2 linked regions of the Thermobifida alba genome follow. The protein of the gene in region 1 interacts with the protein of each later gene in a pairwise test. Links are inferred from orthologs where the notes say so. Each region holds a gene or a part of one and is shown on either strand. Other genes may lie near its edges.

Region 1 (5,799 bases):
TTTCTCCGGGTTTTCCAAGTGGTTACGGGTGTACCCCACGTACCGGCGAGTAGGTACTGATTGTGGGCCGTTCCTCAGGCGATGTGGGTCACAGGTTCCCCGCCCTGTCCGGGGTGGTCAGCGGCCGACCCGGGCGAGTTGGCGGCTCTGCGCGACGAGCCGTCCCTTGGTGTCCCACAGGTCGACGTTCTCGTCGAACCATCCGTCGCTGACCAGGGTGCTGTGCGCCCGGAAGGCGAGCGGCCCGGGTTCGGGCAGCGCTCTGAGGTGCCAGGTGAGCTCGACGGTGGGCGCCCAGCTCCAGTCCGTCAGCAGGCTGACGATGGGGGGCAGCGCGTCGACGGCGAGCGGGAGGAACGCGGCGGGGTCCTCGGCCGAGCCGCCGTCGCGCGCGCTGAGGTCGACGTATCCGTACAGTTCGGGGGTGTCCGCGGTGCGTTCGCGGAGGAGGGCCGCGTAGCTGTCGGGGCTGAATCCCACGTCGACCCTGGCGAGGAAGCCGTCCTCGGCCAGTTGGCCCTGCCGCGGGTCGAAGCTGCGGCACTGTCCGATCGGGGGGACCGGGGCCGGGGGCGTCGCGTAGAGGGGCTGCGCCTGCGAGTCGAGCGTGGCGGTCGCGATCGTCCCGGTGAGGACGGTCCGCCCCTCCTGCCGCAGCGTGACCAGGACGGTGGTGACGGTCCGGCCTCGCTTGACCACCTCGGTCTCGATCTCGGCCGGTCCGCCGCCACCGGGACGGTGGAAGTGGTAGGAGGAGGACACCGCGTGCGGGTGGTCGGATTCGGCGAGCGCGGCCCGTTGCAGGACCGCCATGAGATAGCCGCCGTTGATCGCGGTGCCGATGAGGTATCCGGGATCGAGTTCGGCGGCGTATCGATTCTCACCGACGCGGACGACGGCGGTCGCGGAGTCGAATCGGGTCATGGGGACCATTGAACCGAAAGCGGTTCTTCCGCGGACAGGCAGGGGGCGGGTTGCCGTGGTACCGCCGCGGCCCCGGCGTCGGGGCGCGGCGGTACGGCGGCTCAGGCCCAGAGTTGGCCTTCGAGGCGCTTCTCCGCCTCTTCCAGCGTGCCCTCGTAGGCTCCGGTGGACAGGTACTTCCATCCGGCGTCGGCGACGATGAACGCGATGTCGGCGCGTTTGCCCTCCCTGGCGGCCCGGGCCGCCACCCCGAGGGCGGCGTGCAGCACGCCGCCGGTGGAGATGCCCGCGAAGATCCCCTCTTTGTCGAGGAGTTCCCGGGTGCGGCGCAGCGCCGCGTCGGAGGGGACGGAGAAACGGGTGCTGAGGATCGTCTCGTCGTACAGCTCGGGAACGAACCCCTCGTCGAGGTTGCGCAGGCCGTAGACGAGTTCCCCGTAGCGGGGCTCGGCCGCCACGATCTGGATGTCGGGCCGCTGCTCGCGCAGGTAGCGGCCGACGCCCATGAGGGTGCCGGTGGTGCCCAGCCCGGCGACGAAGTGGGTGATCTCCGGCAGGTCGGCCAGGAGCTCCGGCCCGGTCGTCTCGTAGTGGGCCCGGGCGTTGGCCGGGTTGCCGTACTGGTAGAGCATCACCCAGTCGGGGTGCTCCGCGGCCATGCGCTTGGCGACGCGCACCGCTTCGTTCGACCCGCCCTCGGCCGGGGAGTAGTGGACCTCGGCGCCCCACATGCGCAGCAGCTGGCTGCGTTCGGCCGAGGTGTTCTCGGGCATGACGCAGACCATCCGGTAGCCGCGCAGCCGGGCGACCATGGCCAGGGAGATCCCGGTGTTTCCGGAGGTCGGCTCCAGGATGGTGCACCCGGGGGTGAGCAGGCCCTCCTTCTCGGCCTGCTCGATCATGTAGAACGCCGCGCGGTCCTTGATCGACCCGGTCGGGTTGCGGTCCTCCAGTTTGGCCCAGAGCCGCACCTCGGGCGAGGGCGACAGGTTCGGCAGCCCGACCAGCGGGGTGCCGCCGAGCGAGTCCAGGAGAGAGTCGAACCTCATGACGTTCAGCGCGCGCCGCCGGCGACGGCCGGCAGGACCGTGACGGTGTCGCCGTCGGAGACGGGGGTGTCCAGTCCGCCGAGGAAGCGGACGTCCTCATCGTTGAGGTAGACGTTGATGAAGCGGCGCAGCTGTCCGTTCTCGACGAGGCGCTCACCGATGCCCGGGTGGTTCTTGTCCAGGTTGGTGATGAGTTCGGAGAGGGTGCTCCCCTCCCCGTCGACCGTTTTGGCTCCGCCGGTGAGGTTGCGCAGGATGGTCGGGATGCGGACCTCGATGGCCATGAATGTGTCTCCGTCTAGAAGTCTGTGGGTGCGAGCGGCGGATGCGCGACGCTCCGCCGGATAGGTTCAACATGCGCGGCGCTCCGGTGATTCCGGGGCCGCACCGTTTTCTCAGCCCTGCTCGACGATCTCGACCGGTTCCTCGGTGACGACCCCGTCGACGATCCGGTAGGAGCGGAACTCGACGGTGTCGGGGTCCCGGGTGGAGACCAGGACGTAGTGGGCGTTCGGCTCGGAAGCGTAGCTGACGTCGGTCCGCGACGGGTACGCCTCGGTGGCGGTGTGCGAGTGGTAGATGACGACGGGCTCCTCACCCCGCTCGTCCATCTCGCGCCAGACCCTGAGCTGTTCGAGCGAGTCGAAACGGTAGAACGTGGGCGACCGTTCGGCGTTGATCATCTCGACGAAGCGTTCGGGCCGGTCGCTGCCCTCGGGACCGGCCACGATGCCGCACGCCTCGTCCGGGTGGTCCCGTCGGGCGTGGGCGACGATCTGGTCGTAGATCGAGCGATCAATCCTCAGCATGCTCCTCAGCCTAGCCGAGTCGCAATCCCTACCCACCCGGTAGGTATGGCTTGGTGTGCCCTGGTGGCGGCGGGGCGTGCCGACGGCCGCCCGCCGCGTCGGGTCCGGGGCGGCGGGCGGTCCGCGATCGCCCCTACTCCGGCCAGGCCGCCTGGACCAGAGACTCCTGGACGTAGGTGAGCCACTCGTAGATGTGCGCCGCGGCGGCCAGCGACTCGTCCCGTGAGGCGGCGGCGCGCATCGCGTAGGCGTCCTCCTCGGTCTCCAGACCCATGCGGGTGCCCAGGGAGAGCCGCACGTCGGTGAGGACCTTGAGCCACGCCTGCACGTCGTCGGCGTCCAGCGTGATCTCGCCGCCCTCGGCGGGGATCGCGGCGGCCACCCGCCGGGCGTTCTCCCGTTTGTGGCGGCGCAGGTCGTTCTCGGTGTAGCGGCGGAAGTCCGTGGCGGCGGCGGAGTCGTCGGTGTAGGCGTCGGGGAAGAGCCGGGCCAGCACCGGGTCCGCGGGCCTGGTCGCGGAGTCGCTGATGCCGACGAGGGCGGCGAGTCCGTCCTGCTGCTCTGGCTCCTCGACGATGCGCAGCAGGAGTTCGGCCATGGAACTGAGGAGCCTCGCCTCGTCCGGGCTGATCCTGAGGCGTACCCCGCCGTGCGGCGCGGAACGGAATCTGGCGGTCATGAACGGTCGGCCTCCGCTGTCGGGTCCACGTCTGCCCCTCGGTCACCTGTCCTGCTGGAGGGTCGCCCACAGCCCGTACTCGTGCAGGGTGGCGACGTGGCGCTCCATCTCCTCACGAGTGCCGCTGGAGACGACCGCCTTGCCCTGGTAGTGCACGTCCTCCATGAGCTTGTGGGCCTTGGCCCTGGAGTACCCGAAGACCTTCTGGAAGACGTAGGTGACGTAGCTCATCAGGTTGACGGGGTCGTTCCAGACGATCGTGACCCACGGCACGTCCGGTCGGTTGTGCTCCTCGATGCGCGGTTCGTCGAGTTCGACCGGTAGGGCGGTCATGGTGCTCTTCCCTCCTCGCTGTCTCGTCTCGCTGTGGGCCGTGGCCGGTGGCGTGTTCCGCCGTCCCCTCCCGCGTTCCGGGAGGGGCCCGCCCCGTGTGTCGGCCCCTGAACCGATTTTCTTCCTGACAGACACAAACTAGGGTGGGATGCCATGACCGAACGCTGGAGCAGTGCGCTTCTCACCGACCACTACGAACTGACCATGGTGCAGGCTGCGCTGCACAGCGGTGCGGCACAGCGCAGAACCGTCTTCGAGATGTTCGCCCGGCGGCTGCCGGAGACACGCCGTTACGGTGTTGTCGCGGGAACCGGACGGTTCCTGGACGCCCTGGAGCGTTTCCGTTTCGACCCCGAGGTCCTGGACTTCCTGGCCCGGAACGGGATCGTGGACGACCCTACCCTCTCCTTCCTCGCCGACTACCGTTTTTCCGGTGATATCTGGGGTTACGCCGAGGGCGACTGCTTCTTTCCCGGTTCGCCCATCCTGGTGGTGGAGGGCTCCTTCGCCGAGTGCGTGGTGCTGGAGACGCTGGCGCTGTCGATCTACAACCACGACTGCGCGATCGCCTCGGCGGCCTCGCGAATGGTGCACGCCGCCCACGGGCGTCCGCTGATCGAGATGGGGTCCCGGCGCACCCATGAGGAGGCCGCGGTGGCCGCGGCCCGCGCCGCCTACCTCGCGGGTTTCGACGCCACCTCCAACCTGGAGGCCGGACGCCGCCACGGCATCCCCACCACCGGCACCAGCGCGCACGCGTTCACCCTGCTGCACGACAACGAGCGCAGCGCGTTCGCCGCGCAGCTGGCGTCGCTGGGCACGGGGACCACGCTGCTGGTGGACACCTACGAGGTGATGCGGGCCGTGAACACCGCCGTGGAACTGGCCGGTCCGGAGCTGGGCGCGGTCCGGCTGGACTCGGGCGACCTGGAGGAGCTGGCGATCCAGGTCCGCAAGTTCCTGGACGGCAAGGGCGCCACCGGGACCCGCATCATCGTCACCGGCGACCTCGACGAGTACTCCATCCAGGCGTTGGCGATCGCCCCGGTGGACGGCTACGGGGTGGGCACCGCGCTGGTCACCGGCTCCGGGGCGCCCACCGCGTCGCTGGTGTACAAACTGGTGGCGCGCGCGCAGAGCGACGCCCCGGACGCCCCGCTGTCGCCGGTGGCCAAGCGCTCGGTGGGTAAGCCCAGCAAGGGGGGGCGCAAGTGGGCGGCACGGCGCCTGGACGACCGCGGGGTGGCCACGTCCGAGCGCGTCTTCGCCCACGAGCCGGAGCTGACCCCGCTGGAGCGGCCGCTGCTGGTTCCGCTGGTGCGCGGGGGCGAGATCGTGGGGCGGGAGCCGTTGGAGGCGGCTCGGGAGCGGCACGCCCGCTCGGTCGCCGAGCTTCCGGCGACCGCCCGCCAGATGTCCCGGGGGGAGCCCGCGATCCCCACGGTCTTCGAGCAGCGTCTCTCCCTGTGAGGCTCACGGGCGGGACGGGGAGCCGGTCCGGCCCGGACGGAAGGAAGGTTTCGACATGAAGAAGGCACTGATCGTCGTCGACGTGCAGAACGACTTCTGCGAGGGCGGAAGCCTGGCGGTGTCCGGCGGCGCGGACGTGGCCTCGGCCATCTCCGCGTACCTGGCGGAGCGGGGCGGCGACTACGCCCACGTGGTGGCCACCCGGGACCACCACGTGGACCCGGGGTCGCACTTCTCGGACACGCCCGACTTCGTGGACTCCTGGCCGCCGCACTGCGTGGCGGGCACTCCCGGAGCGGAGTTCCACCCGAACCTGGTGACCGAACCGGTCGAGGCGGTCTTCGACAAGGGCGCCTACGAGGCCGCCTACAGCGGCTTCGAGGGGGCCACCGCCGAGGGCGTGTCCCTGGAGGAGTGGCTGCGGCGGCACGGGGTCACCGACGTGGACGTGGTGGGCATCGCCACCGACCACTGCGTGCGCGCCACCGCCCTGGACGCGGTCCGCGCCGGGTTCGGGGCGCGGGTGCTGCTGGGG
Region 2 (5,906 bases), 2.6 Mb from region 1 along the record:
TCCCCCACACCCCCCGCGACCGGCGTACCCTGCTCCCCATCAGCCCCGTCGACCGCGCCGCCGCGACCGGCGCCCACACCCCCGGACACCTCTCCTTCGGCACCGACACCGCCCCGCTGCCCCAGGGAGTCGCCCCCGCCTCCGGCCCCACCGTCCCCCGCCTGCGGCTCAACGGCGGCCCCGTCGCCAACCTCAAGATCGCCTCCGGCTGCGACCGCCGCTGCTCCTTCTGCGCCATCCCCTCCTTCCGCGGCGCCTACCTCTCCCGCCACCCCGACGACGTCCTCCGCGAAGCCGAATGGCTCGCCGGCCAGGGCGTCCGCGAACTGTTCCTGGTCAGCGAGAACTCCACCTCCTACGGCAAGGACCTCGGCGACCTGCGCGCCCTGGAGAAGCTCCTGCCCCGCCTCGCCGAAGTCCCCGGCATCGAACGCGTCCGCGTCAGCTACCTGCAACCGGCCGAGGTCCGCCCCGGACTCGTCGACGTCCTCACCGGCACCCCCCGCGTCGTGCCCTACTTCGACCTGTCCTTCCAGCACGCCAGCGGCCCCCTGCTGCGCCGCATGCGCCGCTTCGGCGACCGCGAACGCTTCCTGGAACTGGTGGAGACCATCCGCGCCCGCTCCCCCGAAGCGGGCATCCGCTCCAACTTCATCGTCGGCTTCCCCGGCGAGACCGACCAGGACCTCACCGAACTCGTGGCCTTCCTGGAACAGGCCCGCCTCGACGCCATCGGCATCTTCGGCTACTCCGACGAGGACGGCACCGAAGCGGCCGGACTCGACGGCAAACTCCCCGAGGAGACCATCGCCGAACGAGTCGAGCAGCTCAACCAGCTCGCCGAGGAACTGATGGCCCAGCGCGCCGAGGAGCGCGTCGGCTCCACCGTCGACGTCCTCATCGAAGCCGAACTGGACGAAGGCGCCTACGAAGGACGCGCCGCACACCAGGCCCCCGAAGTGGACGGCAGCACCATCGTCTACGCCGACACCGAACCGCGCGTGGGCGACATCGTGCCCGCCACGGTGCTGACCGCCATGGGAGTCGACCTCGTCGCCGAACACCAGGAAGACGCTGATACCACGTGAGCACCCCGGACCCCGTCGCACCCACCGGTCCCGTTCCGGTGCTGAACATCGCCAACATCCTGACCATCAGCCGAATCGTCATGGTGCCGGTCTTCGCCGTCCTCATGCTCCAGGACGGCCTCTGGTGGCGCCTGGCGGCCTTCACCGTCTTCGTCGTCGCCGCGATCACCGACCGCGTCGACGGTGAGCTCGCCCGCCGCCACAACCTCGTCACCGACTTCGGCAAGATCGCCGACCCCATCGCCGACAAGGCCCTCACCGGCGCCGCCCTCCTCCTGCTGTCCTGGACCGGCGAACTGTGGTGGTGGGTCACCGCCGTCATCCTCATCCGCGAATGGGGCATCACCGCCCTGCGGTTCGCCGTCATCAGACACGGCGTCATCCCCGCCAGCCCCGGCGGAAAACTCAAGACGGTCCTGCAGATCGTCGCCATCAGCGCCTACCTGTTCCCGCTGCCCGACCAGTGGTACCTGCAACTGCCCGCACACGCCGTCATGGCCGCCGCCGTCGCCGTCACCCTGTGGACCGGAGCCGACTACGTCGTCAAGGCCCTGCGCCTGCGCCACCAGGCCCGCAACGGACAGCCCGGCGAAGAAGCGGGAAGGAGCTGACCCCGTGCCCGTCCCCGCACTCGCCGCCCGCGTCCACGCCCTCCTCGCCGACCGCGGACACACCCTCGCGGTCGCCGAGTCGCTCACCGGCGGCATGATCGGCGCCGCCCTCACCGCCGTCCCCGGCGCCTCCGCCGTCTTCCGCGGCGGAGCCGTCACCTACGCCACGGACACCAAAGCCGCCCTCCTCGACGTCCCCGCCGCCCTGCTCGCCGACCACGGCGCCGTCCACCCCGACGTCGCCACCGCCATGGCCCGCGGAGCCCGCCGGCTCTTCACGGCCACCTACGGCCTCGCCGTCACCGGCGTCGCCGGACCCGAGCCCCAGGACGGACAGCCCGTCGGCACCGTCTACGCCGCCGCAGCCCGCCCCGACAACCGCTGCGACCTGCGGAAACTCCAACTCCACGGAGACCGGGAAGCCATCCGGGAGCAGACCGTCGCCGCAGCCCTCGCCCTCCTGCGCGACACCCTGGTGGCCGACGTGGCACAAACCACCGTGAAATAACGACCGGCAGCCCGTTCAAGACACCGAACTCGGGGAACAAAACCTCACCAAGATCGTGTTATCCCTCCAGCGAACAAGGAAGCTATGAGGTGCGACGATCGGGCTTCGGGCAGGTACGGTGTTTTTATGAAGGTCGCTACCGGTAGGAGGGAGCGCGAATGATGGTCCTGCTTCGTCACCTGCTTGGTGACGTGCTACGGCAGCTTCGGCAGCGGCAGGGCCGCACTCTCCGCGAGGTGTCGGCCGATGCCCGAGTGTCGTTGGGATATCTGTCAGAGGTCGAACGCGGCCAGAAGGAGGCTTCCTCCGAACTGCTCGCCTCGATCTGCGGTGCGCTGGGAGTCCCCCTCTCCCAGGTCCTTCGAGAGGTTTCCGACCAGCTGGCCCTCGCCGAACTCCAGGAGGCGGCGCTCAGCGGATCGGTCCCGGCGGGAACCGGTACCAGCCCCGACCGGCTCGGCATCGACCCCATCCCCGATCGCGTTCCGGAGGTTGTCGACATGGTGGGCGTCTGAACCCCGCCCACACGAGAACGAACGGGTCGACCGCGGTGTGTACGGTCGGCCCGTTCGCGCTCACCCACCGGGTTTCCCCCCGTTCCCCCTGGGCAGTGGACCCCCAGCCGTCCCGCAACCGGACCCACAGGGGGGATGAACGATGGCCAAGATCCACGGCGCGCTCACCGAAGAGGCCCGCAAGACCACCGGACAGGCGCTCCAGGCCGCGATCGTCGACCTGATCGACCTGACGCTGCTGGGCAAACAGGCGCACTGGAACGTGATCGGCCGCAACTTCCGCTCCATCCACCTGCAACTCGACGAACTCGTCGCCGCGGCCCGCAGGCACACCGACGTCCTCGCCGAACGCGCCGTCGCCATCGGCGTCACTCCGGACGGACGGTCCGGCCGGGTCGCCGAGGACACCCGCCTCCCCCAACTCGACCCCGGCTACGTCCAGGACGACAAGGTCGTCGCGTTCGCCGTCGAAGCCCTCAGCGGCGCGGTCGAACGCTTCCAGGAACACATCCGGGCCACCGAGGACGCCGACCCCGTCACCCAGGACCTGCTCATCGCCGCCAGCCAGGACCTCGAACAGCAGCACTGGATGTTCCAGGCGATGAGCTGAGACCCGCACCTGGGCGGACGGCTGCGGCCCCCGGAGCTCCGGGGGCCGCAGCCGTCCGCCCGGATCCGCTCAGCTCGTCCATGCCTCCGGGTTCTGCGTCCACGACCGGACCGACTCCGGCAGCGCGGACGTGGCCACGTGCTCCAACGTCACCGACTCCAGGATGGCCCGCTCACTGGCCCGCAACGCGATCCACACCTGCTGCAGGCTGCGCGCGGCCCCCTCGTAGGCGACGTGCTCGGGACGCTCACCCCGCACGTTCGCCAACGGGCCGTCCACCGCGCGGATGATGTCGGCCAGAGAGATCTCCGACGCCGGACGCGCCAGCCAGTACCCGCCGACCGGTCCCCGCTGGCTGCGCACCAGACCGGCACGGCGCAACTGGGTCAGGATGTTCTCCAGGAATTTTCCAGGTATGGCTTGGGCACGCGCAAGCTGCTCGGCCGTGACAGGACCGCCACTGGCGGCCGCGAGCTCGGCTGCGGCACGCAGTGCGTAATCAACCCGGGCGGAAAGGCGCATGCTGCGATTATGCCGTGAAACAGGGGGAGGTCGGGCCAGTGGGGTCACCGGACGGCCGCCCGACGGCGCCGCCGCGTCTCATCACCACTCCGCCTCCCGGAAAGATCGAGGGCCGACGCGCCGCCCCGCAACCGCGGAGAACCCGCACGCCGGGACCGGCACACCGCTGCGTCCGACCCCCAGCCTACCCAGACCGGGACCACCCCGCTCAGCCGAGCTCACGCCGCATCACCACGCGCGGCAGCACGGCGATCCCGGTCTCGGCCTCCTCCCGCCACTGCTCGGCCAGCTGCGGCCCCCACTCCGACTCCGCCAGGACCGCGAAACCGTGCCGGGCATACCACGGCGCGTTCCAGGGCAGGTCCCGGAACGTGGTCAGGGTGATCCGGCGGTGGCCCAGCTCCCGCGCCCGCGCGCAGGCCGCCTCCAACAGGGCGGTCCCCAGCCCGCGCCGCCCGTGGTCGGGCCGGACGGCGATCTGCTCCAGGTGGGCGTCGCCGTCCAACACCGTCAACGCCGCCAGACCCACCGGCGGACGGCCCGCCACCAGCACCGGCGAGCAGCGGTCCAGCATCAGCCCCGGGTCGTCGGGCGGCAGCCGCACCCCGGCCAGGGCGAACAACCGGTCGGCGGCCAGGCTGACCTCCACCAGCCGCTGCCGGTCCGACTCCGCCATCGGTCGTATCGTGAACTCCATCCCATCAGCATGCCCCGTCCCGGACCCCGGCGGTAGCGGACCGGAACGGGACCGACACCGGAGGAGAGATGAGACTCTCCCGCTTCTGGCAGCTCATGTACGAACAGTTCGGCGAGACCTACGCCGAGAGCCTCGCCCGCGACCACGTCATCGAGGAGCTCGGCTCCCGCACGGTCCGCCAGGCCCTCGACGACGGCGTCGGCGCCAAGGAGGTCTGGCGCGCCGTGTGCCGCACCTTCGACCTCCCCGCCGACGTCCACTGAGCCCGGCGAGGCACCCGCGATCGAACAAAGGTTCGGGTAGGATGATGAGACACCCGAGCCTGGAGTGGTTCCGGGGCGGCCCCGCCGCTGCCGGAGGACAGCCGCGACCGCCCGGGGAGGGGACGGCCCGGAAGGTTGTCCACAGCGGGGGAGAAGACGTCGCAGGATGTCACTGCCGCGGCGTAACGTCACCCCCATCATGAAGAAGAAGGCACCGACCCAACAGGGGTTTCCCGTGGCAGCTGCTGATCGAGACAAAGCCCTTGAGACCGCACTCGCGCAGATCGAGCGCCAGTTCGGCAAGGGCACCATCATGCGCCTCGGCGACGACAACCGCCCGCCCATCGAGTCGATCCCCACCGGGTCCATCTCCCTGGACGTGGCGCTGGGAATCGGCGGCATCCCGCGCGGCCGGATCGTGGAGATCTACGGTCCGGAGTCCTCGGGCAAGACCACGGTCGCCCTGCACGCCGTGGCCAACGCGCAGCGGGCCGGGGGGATCGCCGCCTTCGTCGACGCCGAGCACGCGCTCGACCCCTCCTACGCCAAGAAGATCGGCGTCAACACCGACGACCTGCTGCTGTCCCAGCCGGACACCGGAGAGCAGGCACTGGAGATCGTCGACATGCTGGTCCGCTCCGGCGCGATCTCCATCATCGTCATCGACTCGGTGGCCGCGCTCGTGCCGCGCGCCGAGATCGAGGGCGAGATGGGCGACAGCCACGTCGGCCTCCAGGCCCGCCTGATGTCCCAGGCCCTCCGCAAGATCGCCGGAGCGCTGAACCAGACGAAGACCACCGCGATCTTCATCAACCAACTCCGCGAGAAGGTCGGCGTCATGTTCGGCTGCATGCACTATGACAGTCGGGTGATGCTGGCCGACGGCACTCAGGAGAAGATCGGGACAATCGTCGACCAGAAGATGGACGTCGAGGTCCTCTCCTACGATCCCGAGACGGACAGGATCGTCCCGCGGCGGATCGTGAACTGGTTCGACAACGGAGAAGCCGATTATTTCCTGCAGTTCACGGTCGGCAGCTCCGGAAAGAACGGGAGGGCGCAGTTCGCCGCCACGCCCAACCACCTGATCCG

Evidence for each region.
Region 2: the proteins of clpS (region 1) and FOF52_RS00530 interact in binary tests that used the Escherichia coli proteins (3 or more experiments, as listed by UniProt). The link is inferred for Thermobifida alba from one-to-one orthologs.

The regions. Positions count from the first base shown.
Region 1 is NZ_CP051627.1:2,739,030-2,744,828, forward strand. The notes cover bases 2,150-4,844. They hold clpS (ATP-dependent Clp protease adapter ClpS), read right to left. Parts: upstream 3,795-4,844; coding sequence 3,504-3,794; downstream 2,150-3,503. Other genes in these bases: FOF52_RS12115 (MoaD/ThiS family protein), read right to left, coding at 2,150-2,257; FOF52_RS12120 (M67 family metallopeptidase), read right to left, coding at 2,369-2,782; FOF52_RS12125 (DUF2017 domain-containing protein), read right to left, coding at 2,916-3,461; FOF52_RS12135 (nicotinate phosphoribosyltransferase), read left to right, coding at 3,948-4,844. Also shown: FOF52_RS12105 (thioesterase family protein), read right to left, coding at 118-924; FOF52_RS12110 (PLP-dependent cysteine synthase family protein), read right to left, coding at 1,026-1,973; more of FOF52_RS12115, read right to left, coding at 1,979-2,149; more of FOF52_RS12135, read left to right, coding at 4,845-5,264; FOF52_RS12140 (nicotinamidase), read left to right, coding at 5,320-5,799. UniProt on the Escherichia coli protein: Involved in the modulation of the specificity of the ClpAP-mediated ATP-dependent protein degradation.
Region 2 is NZ_CP051627.1:126,204-132,109, forward strand. Bases 1,797-4,598 are described here. They hold FOF52_RS00530 (Dps family protein), read left to right. Parts: upstream 1,797-2,864; coding sequence 2,865-3,332; downstream 3,333-4,598. Other genes in these bases: FOF52_RS00520 (CinA family protein), read left to right, coding at 1,797-2,207; FOF52_RS00525 (helix-turn-helix domain-containing protein), read left to right, coding at 2,366-2,722; FOF52_RS00535 (RrF2 family transcriptional regulator), read right to left, coding at 3,402-3,854; FOF52_RS00540 (GNAT family N-acetyltransferase), read right to left, coding at 4,063-4,551. Also shown: 30S ribosomal protein S12 methylthiotransferase RimO, read left to right, coding at 1-1,088; pgsA (CDP-diacylglycerol--glycerol-3-phosphate 3-phosphatidyltransferase), read left to right, coding at 1,085-1,699; more of FOF52_RS00520, read left to right, coding at 1,704-1,796; FOF52_RS00545 (DUF3046 domain-containing protein), read left to right, coding at 4,620-4,814.